Regions from separate parts of the Paenibacillus kyungheensis genome, predicted to be linked through region 2. Evidence: riboswitches for the same ligand, from Rfam matches in the RefSeq annotation. Region 2 holds a riboswitch; the other holds the start of a gene.
The links. Region 2 has a riboswitch for FMN ahead of ribD (bifunctional diaminohydroxyphosphoribosylaminopyrimidine deaminase/5-amino-6-(5-phosphoribosylamino)uracil reductase RibD). Riboswitches for the same ligand answer to the same signal wherever they lie in the genome.
Positions count from the first base shown of each region.

Region 1: it holds a riboswitch for FMN, as region 2 does, so the genes downstream of both, PQ456_RS06970 (DMT family transporter) here and ribD (bifunctional diaminohydroxyphosphoribosylaminopyrimidine deaminase/5-amino-6-(5-phosphoribosylamino)uracil reductase RibD) in region 2, are expected to answer to the same signal.

Region 1 covers NZ_CP117416.1:1,588,738-1,593,724, forward strand. The annotation lists gene PQ456_RS06950 (LysR family transcriptional regulator) at 70-945, shown strand; gene PQ456_RS06955 (hypothetical protein) at 1,071-1,646, shown strand; gene PQ456_RS06960 (hypothetical protein) at 1,769-2,641, shown strand; gene PQ456_RS06965 (hypothetical protein) at 2,706-3,002, opposite strand; FMN riboswitch at 3,384-3,544, shown strand; gene PQ456_RS06970 (DMT family transporter) at 3,681-4,658, shown strand; gene PQ456_RS06975 (family 43 glycosylhydrolase) at 4,848-4,987, opposite strand, start outside.
Region 2 covers NZ_CP117416.1:3,344,564-3,349,550, reverse strand. The annotation lists gene PQ456_RS14315 (amidohydrolase) at 1-706, shown strand, start outside; gene PQ456_RS14310 (hypothetical protein) at 816-1,187, opposite strand; FMN riboswitch at 1,437-1,596, shown strand; gene ribD (bifunctional diaminohydroxyphosphoribosylaminopyrimidine deaminase/5-amino-6-(5-phosphoribosylamino)uracil reductase RibD) at 2,064-3,164, shown strand; gene ribE (riboflavin synthase) at 3,206-3,877, shown strand; gene ribB (3,4-dihydroxy-2-butanone-4-phosphate synthase) at 4,142-4,789, shown strand; gene ribH (6,7-dimethyl-8-ribityllumazine synthase) at 4,814-4,987, shown strand, end outside.

The DNA of each region.
Region 1 (4,987 bases), 1.8 Mb from region 2:
GTTCCTTTTGACAATCATCGAATGTTTCTATGGTACGGTGAAAGAAAAGCAGTTACAGGGGGTTCATCAATGAATTTAATCAAATTACAAATCGTGGAATTATTGGATCGTCATCACAAAATCACAGCAGTTGCAGATGAGTTAGGACTCAAGCAACCTACAGTTACATTTCATATGAAAAGCTTGGAGAAAGAAATGGGCGTTGCTTTGTTCGAATCTAGAGGAGGCAAAGTGATGCTCAAAGAACCAGGCAAGGCATTACTTCATTATGCGATCAAAATTAATGCTCTCGCGGCAGAATCTAGAAGAGTGGTACAAGAATTTGGCGCTTTGGAACGTGGCAATCTGCGTATCGGAGCGAGTTATGTACCGGCTACTTATTTATTACCTTCTATTATTAATGAGTTCAGTCGCGCTTATCCAGGTGTAAGCATTTCGATTGCTGTTAAGCCCTCACCTGTAATTCGTGAAATGTTGATCAATCATGAAATCGATCTGGGCATTATGCTGACAGAACCTTTTGAACATCCTTCATTGGTAAAAGGATTAGTAGATGAAGATGAAATGGTTGCTATTTTTGCACCGAATCATCCGTTAGCAGACTATGAAGAGTTGCATATAGATACGCTACGGCAAAGTCGATTTGTTTTGCATGGAAGTGAATCAAGTACCCGCCAATTAAGTGATCGTTGGATGAGTAGTGTAGGGGTATGGTCAGAGCAGTATATGGAACTGGATTCACCGGAAGCGATTAAGAAGTCGGTGATGTTAGGCGAATATGTTTCGTTTTTGTCCAAAATGGCAGTGGAAGAAGAAGTGCGACAAGGTCTACTTCATATGCGACCATTACCGAATACACCTTTTCATCGTTACATTTATTATGTATACAACAGTCAACGTCATTATTCAGGGCTGATTCATCAGTTTGTAAAATCGTTTGGTTAGATCGATGCAATAGAAAATAAATTATAATGCAACATCATGGCTTTCCGAACGTTTGTTAGATATAGCTCTATTCTGGCAATAATGAATATCCAACATAAACGATCTGAAAAGGGAGCATGGTGTAGATGAATACTATACTAAGATGGAGTATCATATTGATGTTCAGTATAACGTTAATAGGATGGGGAGGTACTTCCTCTGTATCTGCTCTTTCTTGTGCTTATATTTTAACTGTAGAAGATGCTTATGCTAAATATGATGGGGTAGTGATTGCTCAAGTAAAAGAAATCCAGCAGTTAAATAGACAAAATAGTGAAAATCACCAAGTGGTATTAACTATTCTAAAAAGTTATAAAAATATTCAGCAACGGCAATTAATAATACAAGAAAATAGTACATGGGGAGCTTTGAATGGTCCAAGCAAAGTTGGAAATCAATATATCTTTTTTCTAAATCAAAAAGATGGTGAATGGGAAAATCCACTTTGTGGAACTTCTAAAAAAGTGAGTGAGCTTACTTCAGTAGAGTACAAGTTTTTACAGGATAAAGAATTAGCATTGCCTGTTCAGCAATCTGTAAGAGATCAATCTCTGCCTTCATATCATTGGATAATTGCTATAAGTAGTATTGTGTTATTAACTCTCAGCATCGTTTATTTTTTGTATCAAAAATCCAAAAAGCATCGAAAAAGTGATGAATAGCATATAGAAACTATAGATATGTTTTACGAAATCAATTAGATATGTTGATTCCACTATCATTTTTCACTGTTACATTGGAATAGTAGTCAAATGATATTCCATAGACAGGGGAGAATTTGCAAATGAATTTAGGATTGAAATTAGGTAAAAAAGCTCCATTGGTATTGTTAAGCAGTGTGTTGTTCGCAGGGTTGTATATTCCACAATCTACATCTGTTGTTGATGCCAAAGCCGCCAATCTCACACCAACGTATGAGGTTAAATTTATGCTGGACGATGATATTTTGAACAGCGACCTGACGATTCAATCTGAGGTACAAAATGCGTTTGATCTACCTGCCAAAGCGCAAAAAATTGCTGTAGAGTATTTCGATACAAGTGATAAGCAATTGGACAGCGAAGGCTGGAATGTACGTTTCCGCAAAAAAGAAGATAAAGATAATTTTGAAATGACGTATAAAAAGCGTTACAGTATTGCAAATGGAGATATCAATGCAGCGTTAACACTGGCTAATCAACAAGGATTTGATGCTTCCGATACGAACTATGAAGCAGAAGTCGATTGGGGATATAGCAAGCAGACATTAAGCCTGTCTAACGATAAAAAATCAAAAGCAACAACATCAGGAGCAACATTGCCTACGGATAGTAAAGCATTATCTTTGCTTGTCGATAATCTGCCGGGTAAATTGAAAAAGTGGAAAGATGGATCAAGCTGGGGTGAAAAGCAGTTAAAAGCATCGCGCTCGTATGGCCCGGTGATGGCGAGTAAATATGAAGGTAGCTGGAATGGAATCGATGTAGACGTAGAAATTTGGCCGATTCGTAATGCTTCCGGTACAGGTACTGAGCCTGTGATTGAGATTTCGTTCAAAACCGATGATTATAACACCGCTGCAACTGATCGTCAGCAATTAATGAACTATTTGAATCAAGAAGGTTGGTTAGTGCCTCAAGATTCGTTGAAAACACAGTTAGTTTTAGATCGTTATTAAAAGCATCTACTTAAAAGTAGACAAAAAAGAAGCACCCTGCGAGGTGCTTCTTTTTGTTTTGCTATTAATATCCGCTACGTTCCATATTGTTAACACTTGCGAAGAATGCTGCACCAAAAACAATAAAGATAATAATGTAGATAACGATAATGATTGCTGCCCATAAAAGACCTGCTTTTGCATAGTTAGCTTTAGTAGGGTGAGTACCTCCACCGAAAGCCCATACAAATAACATGACTAAATTGACGATAGGAATGAAAAGCAACAAAAGTGTAAGCATCCATTCTTTAACACTAATGATTGAAGCGGGTGCATCCGGTTGCGCAGGCGGGTAACCATTGTTTTGCGAATTGTAATCCAAATTTTTCTACCCCTCTCAGTTATGTACTACTTATTGTGTAAAGATGTAAATCCTCTATGATTATACAACTGTTACAGATATGTGACAATAGAGTAATATAAATAAATAGGGTTATAGACTAATCTCATTTACAAAATCAATGTATCTATAGAAACATTTGATAGATACTAGACATTCATTCTATTTATAGTATAGTTAATTGATCGGAATTAAGGATTTAAATATATTGCAAACTATTTATTTGTACGAAACTATTGCAAGTTACTAAAAGTATCTTTATAATGAGATATATTGAATGTTTGATACAAGAAAGTTTTCAAATCTTATTTTCATGGTTAAACATGAGAGTAGCTTCTTTATACTAATAAACCAAAATCGAATAGAGATCTTCGGGGTAGGGTGCAATTCCCGACCGGCGGTGAACGTTTCTTTTGTAATTGAAAGAAAGGGTAGCCCGCGACTCATTTTTCTTTTTTTTGAAAAATGACTGATCTGGTGAGAATCCAGAGCCGACGGTACAGTCCGGATGGGAGAAGATCAACCAATAAGCTTGCCAGTGTATTGTAAAATACAGTTGCACGTTTATTTGATCAAGCCCCCGTTTATTGTACGTTGATAACGGGGGCTTTCCGTATGAGATCTCATATTCAAATTCTAATCACGTAGGGAGTTTGAATCATGGAAAATGCAAGTTATAACATCAAAACAGCATCATCAGCTAGACAGCGTCATATTAAAAGTGGATTTTGGCTTGTTTTTGTAGGAGCAGCGTTATGGGGCGTTGATCCACTGTTTCGAATTATTTTACTCAAAACAATGACTTCAACTCAATTGGTATTGTTGGAGCATTTGATTGTTTTTCTAGCGGCGGCTCCTGTATTATGGGTCAACCGTGCTGAATTAAAAGGATTGAAAATGCGTCATATCGGAGCATTGTTGTTCTTATCCTGGGGTGGATCGGCGATTGCTACGATTCTATTCACGATGGGACTGGCTCATGGTAATCTCAATGCTGTCTTGTTATTACAGAAATTACAACCGATCTTTGCGATTGTATTAGCTCGAATTATTTTAAAAGAAGTATTACCGCGTGGATTTGGTTGGTTATTTGCTTTAGCATTAGTAGGAACGTATATTTTAACATTTGGATTCGCTATTCCTATCGGACATATGAGTGAATTTGTACAAGTTGGTAGTCTATTTGCTCTAGGTGCAGCAGCATTATGGGGTGGATCTACAGTGATGGGACGCTTAATGGTAGGTCAGATGAAATATGAGACCGTAACATCATTACGCTTTATTATGGCTTTACCTTTGTTGCTTGTATTAACATGGCATGAAGGTGCAGCTTGGAGCTTATCTGCTGATTCTGGTGGAATTGCAGCCGTATCTCTGAATTTGCTAGGTCAAGCATTGTTGCCAGGCTTGCTAAGTCTATTAATGTACTACAAAGGGTTGTCTACAACCAAAGCTTCTGTAGCTACATTAGCAGAACTAAGCTTCCCATTAGTCGGTGTAGTTATTAACTGGATCGTATTTGGACAATTATTAACATGGGCTCAATTGGTCGGATTTTTGTTGATCTGGGTAGCATTGTTCTTTATTTCCAGACGTCAGCAACCATCTGATGCCAAAACAGCCGTACCTTCTGCATAACAATTTCTTTGTTATCAAGAAATGATAGGTTCTATAATCTATAAATACTAACTTTTATATAAAAAAATCCTGTCTACCTAGCGGAATATCGCTGGAGTAGACAGGATTTTTTAGTTTGGACAAGACATCGCTGTGATGATATATCGAATATGAAGTAGCTTTTAATCTAAATCGGAAAGTATATTGTTTTTATTTGATAGGTACAAGATCGAAAAAGTCTAATTCTCCGTAACCATTTCCTTTGCTAAAACGAATCGTATGATTACCTGCTGTCAATGATAGACGTTGTGTCGATAATCCCCAATTTTCCCAACCTTTATTGGTAATAA
Region 2 (4,987 bases):
ACAACAACCGTATAGTGATGCACCTCATACACGCGGAATGGCGATTCATACGACGGCACAGTTAAATGAAATTACATCCTATGCCCGTTCGCTAGGCTATCCGATTGCTGTACATGCCATTGGTGATGGTGCGGCAGATCTTACATTATCAACGATGGAAGCTCATCCGTTGCAAGGTATTTCACACTTGCCCGATCGATTTATCCATGCGCAGGTATTGGATCAACAACTGCTTGAGCGAATGACGCAATTACCACTTATTGCAGATATCCAGCCTCGATTTGTTGCCAGTGATTTTCCCTGGGTGATGGAGCGTGTAGGTGCAGAACGTACTGATTATTTGTACGCCTGGAAAAAGTTAATAGATGCTGGTGTGATCTGTGCAGGTGGAAGCGATGCACCTATTGAACCGCTTGACCCGATGCTCGGTATCCATGCCGCAGTTACCCGTCGTAGACCTTATGTTACAGAGCCAGCCGAAGGATATTTCCCACAGGAGCGACTTAGTATTGCTGAAGCGATTCATTTGTTTACAGTAGGGAGTGCACAAGCAGCAGGCGAAGAACAAGAACGTGGTAGTATTCACGTTGGCAAAGCGGCTGATTTTACAGTAATTGATCGAGATATTACTACCGATTCCGAATCTCTGTTGCAGACGGCTGTGCGTATGACAGTGGTGAATGGACAGATTGCTTATCAAGCGTAAACGGTTAGGAGATATCTACTAAATACACAGAGGCAGATATTTCACAACCCTAATAACCCTTCTTTTACAACTGTAGCAGAGGGTTATTAGGGGTTTTTTTGCGTTCTATTTATGTATAGATTATATGGTCATGTAGAAAGTCTAAAAACTGTTGTTGCATCTTACCAAGTGGGATAATCTTTTTGAGAATCTGAAAGCGCCACGATTGTCCGTTACTTTGAAATGACCATGTTGAAGCCAGTGAAATTCCTTGATTATAATGATGCTCTTGTAGATCAGCAATCGGTAATTCAACGGTATGGATCACTTTGGAAGAAAAGAAGTTAAGAAATAAAACGATAAGTTTCTCATCATTAAGTAGCAATACAGCTTTACTGGAATACGCTGAAAAGTGTTGAGGTGTAGCATAACAGATCTGCATATTCATTTCTTGATAAGGTGCAGTCAATTTGCGGATTAGTTTTTTGTTGATTAAAAACATAATAATCACCTTTCGATTAGTATAATGGTAAGGATATTAGACGAAAAACAATCTATCATTTTAAAAAATAAAACGCGAATTTATTATACAACAATAGAGGTAGCAGAATCATGAAAGCACTTGTAGATAAAATAAATAATGATGATATCACAGCATGTAGCGTATAGAAAAAGTTAGGTTTCTTGATTTTTGCGTGTGTGGATGATATGATTTCAGCATCACAGTGAAATAGTGATAATAACTTCATAATTTATCCTTCGGGGCGGGGCGAAATTCCCCACCGGCGGTGTTGAGATCAAGATAATATGTGATCTCTAAGTCCGTGACCCGGCTATGTGTAATAACCATAGACGGTGGATCTGGTGAGAATCCGGAGCCGACAGTATAGTCTGGATGGGAGAGGGATACAGAGGTCGCTTGCACAGCGATTTCTGAATTAAGGTGCACTTATTTGAGTGTATAGTTTACTATTTTGATGAAGCAAGATACCTGAGCATCTTTAGGTTTCTTTGGCATCTAAATAGATTCTATATGTAGCACATATGTAAAAATTGGATCAGTGGATCAAACTGAAGCCAGTAGTACGTATACAGTCTTTGCGCTGTAGATATACAGACATATGCGCACTCTATAAGAGGTACATTAGATTCTTACTCCTATACATTATTATGTTAAGCCCTGTAAACATTCGGATACTCTTCCGGTTTACAGGGCTTTTTGCTTGTCATTATATCGGTATACACTTTATAATTTAGTTATTAAATTATGAATAGTAACTAAATATGATGATACTACGATCAAACTCGTAACAGCACTTTGATCAAGCACAAAGCATGCAGTTATGAATTTTTTATGGTGTCAAAGGAGCCCTGAATAATGAACGTAATCAATGATGAATTTTACATGACCCTAGCACTGGACTTGGCAGAAAAAGCTCAAGGGCAGACAGATATTAACCCTGTGGTCGGTTGTGTGGTTGTGAAAGACGGCAGAATCGTAGGAATGGGTGCACATTTACAGCGAGGAACCGGACATGCTGAAGTACATGCACTTAATATGGCAGGAGATCAAGCAGAAGGCGCTACAGCATATGTGACGTTAGAACCATGCAGTCATTATGGCAAAACGCCACCTTGTAGTGATCGTCTGATCAAAGAAAAAGTAAAACGAGTCGTTGTTGCTGCTGTAGATCCGAATCCACAGGTAGCAGGTTCTGGAATCGAACGACTGCGTAATCATGGAATCGAAGTGGTGACCGGTGTATTGGCGAAGCGCTCGGCACGACTTAACGAAACGTTTAACAAATATATTACAACAGGGCTCCCTTTTGTGACGCTCAAAACAGCCAGTACGTTAGATGGTCGTCTAGCGTCTCGTACCGGTGATAGCAAATGGATCTCCAATAGCGATGCTCGTGCGATTGTTCATACGATGCGTCATCGTCATCAAGGTATTATGGTGGGAATCGGCACAGTATTAGCCGATGATCCTGAGCTGACGACACGTACAGAAGTGACTGGCGTTCAGCCTACCCGTATTGTGATTGACTCACAACTACGTATTCCAGATACCGCCAAGTTATTAAATACAGACGTAGCGCCTACGATTATTGTCACTACTTATCAAGCGGATCGGGATCGTATCCATGAACTGCAAGAACGTGGTATCACCGTTATCATCTGTGGTAGCGGGCCGTATGTAGATCTTCCTTTTGCGATGAAAAAGCTTGGCGAACTTGAGATTTCTTCGATTTTGTTAGAAGGTGGCGGTACCTTAAATGGTTCGATGCTTGAAGCAGGACTAATCGATCGAGTTACTTTATTTTTCGCTCCTAAGATTATTGGCGGTACGTTATCAACATTCGCTTTTGATGGATTTGAAAAAATGAATCAAGCTGTAACACTAGATGAGATCGAAATAGAGACGTTAGATGACAATATTTATATCAGTGGATTACCACGTTATCATCATCTCTAATATTCAAATAGCAGACCATCTTGGTAGAAAGGAGGATGTCTATGTTTACCGGACTAATCGAAGAAATAGGTACACTCCGACAAAATGGACGGCGCGGTGAAACGATGGTTCTTGGTATTCAAGCATCACGTATTATGGACGGACTTCAGATTGGAGATAGTGTCTCATGCAACGGGGTATGCTTAACGGTTACCACGATAGCAGATTCTCTATTTACTGTAGATGTCATGCCAGAAACGTATCGTTCTTCTAGTCTTAAACAGTTAAAAACAGGCAGCCCTATTAATCTAGAGCGAGCAATGATAGCGAATGGACGCTTCGGAGGGCATATCGTACAAGGTCATGTGGATGGCACAGCACATATTGAACAAATACAAAGCAACCAGAATGCTGTTATTTTCCAGATTGCTCCGACCGATCATGATTTATTTCGTTATATTATTCCGAAAGGGTCTATCACTGTCGATGGCATCAGCTTGACGGTTGTATCGGTAACAACGACTTCATTCACAATCTCTATCATTCCACATACACTCAAAGAAACTGTACTTGCTTATCGAAAAGCAGGCGATATGGTCAATATTGAATGCGATGTGCTTGGTAAGTATGTGGAGCATTTACTACAATACCAATCGAATACAGCGAATGATGCCACCAGTCAGAAAAAGCCATCAATCACAAGCCGATTTTTGCAAGAAAATGGATATATGTAAGCGCTTGGAAGTAAAAGCGCGACAAGGTTTAATAAAGGATGATTTTTGCAAAGCAAAATATCTTACAGTAAGCGCTTGGCACCATAAGCGCGACAAGATTCAATAAAAAAATGATTTTTGCAAAGCAAAATATCTTACAGTAAGCGCTTGGCACCATAAGCGCGACAAGGTTTCAATAAAAAAATGATTTTTGCAAAGCAAAATATCTTACAATAAGCGCTTGGTACTATAAGCGCGACATGGTTCAAGAGGGAGGTTATATCGATGAATCACAAATCTACAAACTTAGATGCGATAGAAGCAGCAGTAGCTGATCTTAAACAGGGCAAAGTGATTATCGTAGTCGATGATGAAGATCGGGAAAATGAAGGCGACTTTATCGCTTTGGCAGATCGTGCTACCCCTGAAGTGATCAACTTTATGGTCACAGAAGGTCGAGGCTTGGTATGTGCTCCGATCACAAGTGGACGTGCTGCCGAGTTAGAACTGATTCCGATGGTAGCACAAAATACTGATTATCATGGCACAGCTTTTACGGTATCCGTCGATCATATTAGCACTTCTACAGGTATCTCTGCACAAGAGCGATCTATGACAGTAATAGGTCTGACCGATCCAGAAGCTACACCAGCCCATTTTCGCCGTCCGGGTCATATGTTTCCATTGATTGCAAGTGAAGGCGGTGTACGGCAACGTCCCGGGCATACAGAAGCAGCGATTGATTTGGCACGCTTATGTGATGCTCCACCTGCTGGTGTGATCTGTGAAATTATGAATACAGACGGCACGATGGCGCGTTTACCGGAGCTTGAAGCAATCGCCAAGCAACACCATCTTCAATTGATCAGCATTCAAGCTTTAATAGCTTATTTGGAGCAGACGTCTCCAACTGTGAATACCCACTCAAACTAATCTACCGAAAAGAGGATGAACACTATGGCTAATATTTTTGAAGGACATTTAATCGCGCAGGATCTTAAATTTGGTATCGTTGTTGGACGTTTTAATGAGTTTATTACCACCAAATTGTTAGGTGGAGCACTTGATGCACTCAAGCGTCATGGTACTGCTGAAAATGATATTGATGTGGCATGGGTTCCAGGAGCTTTT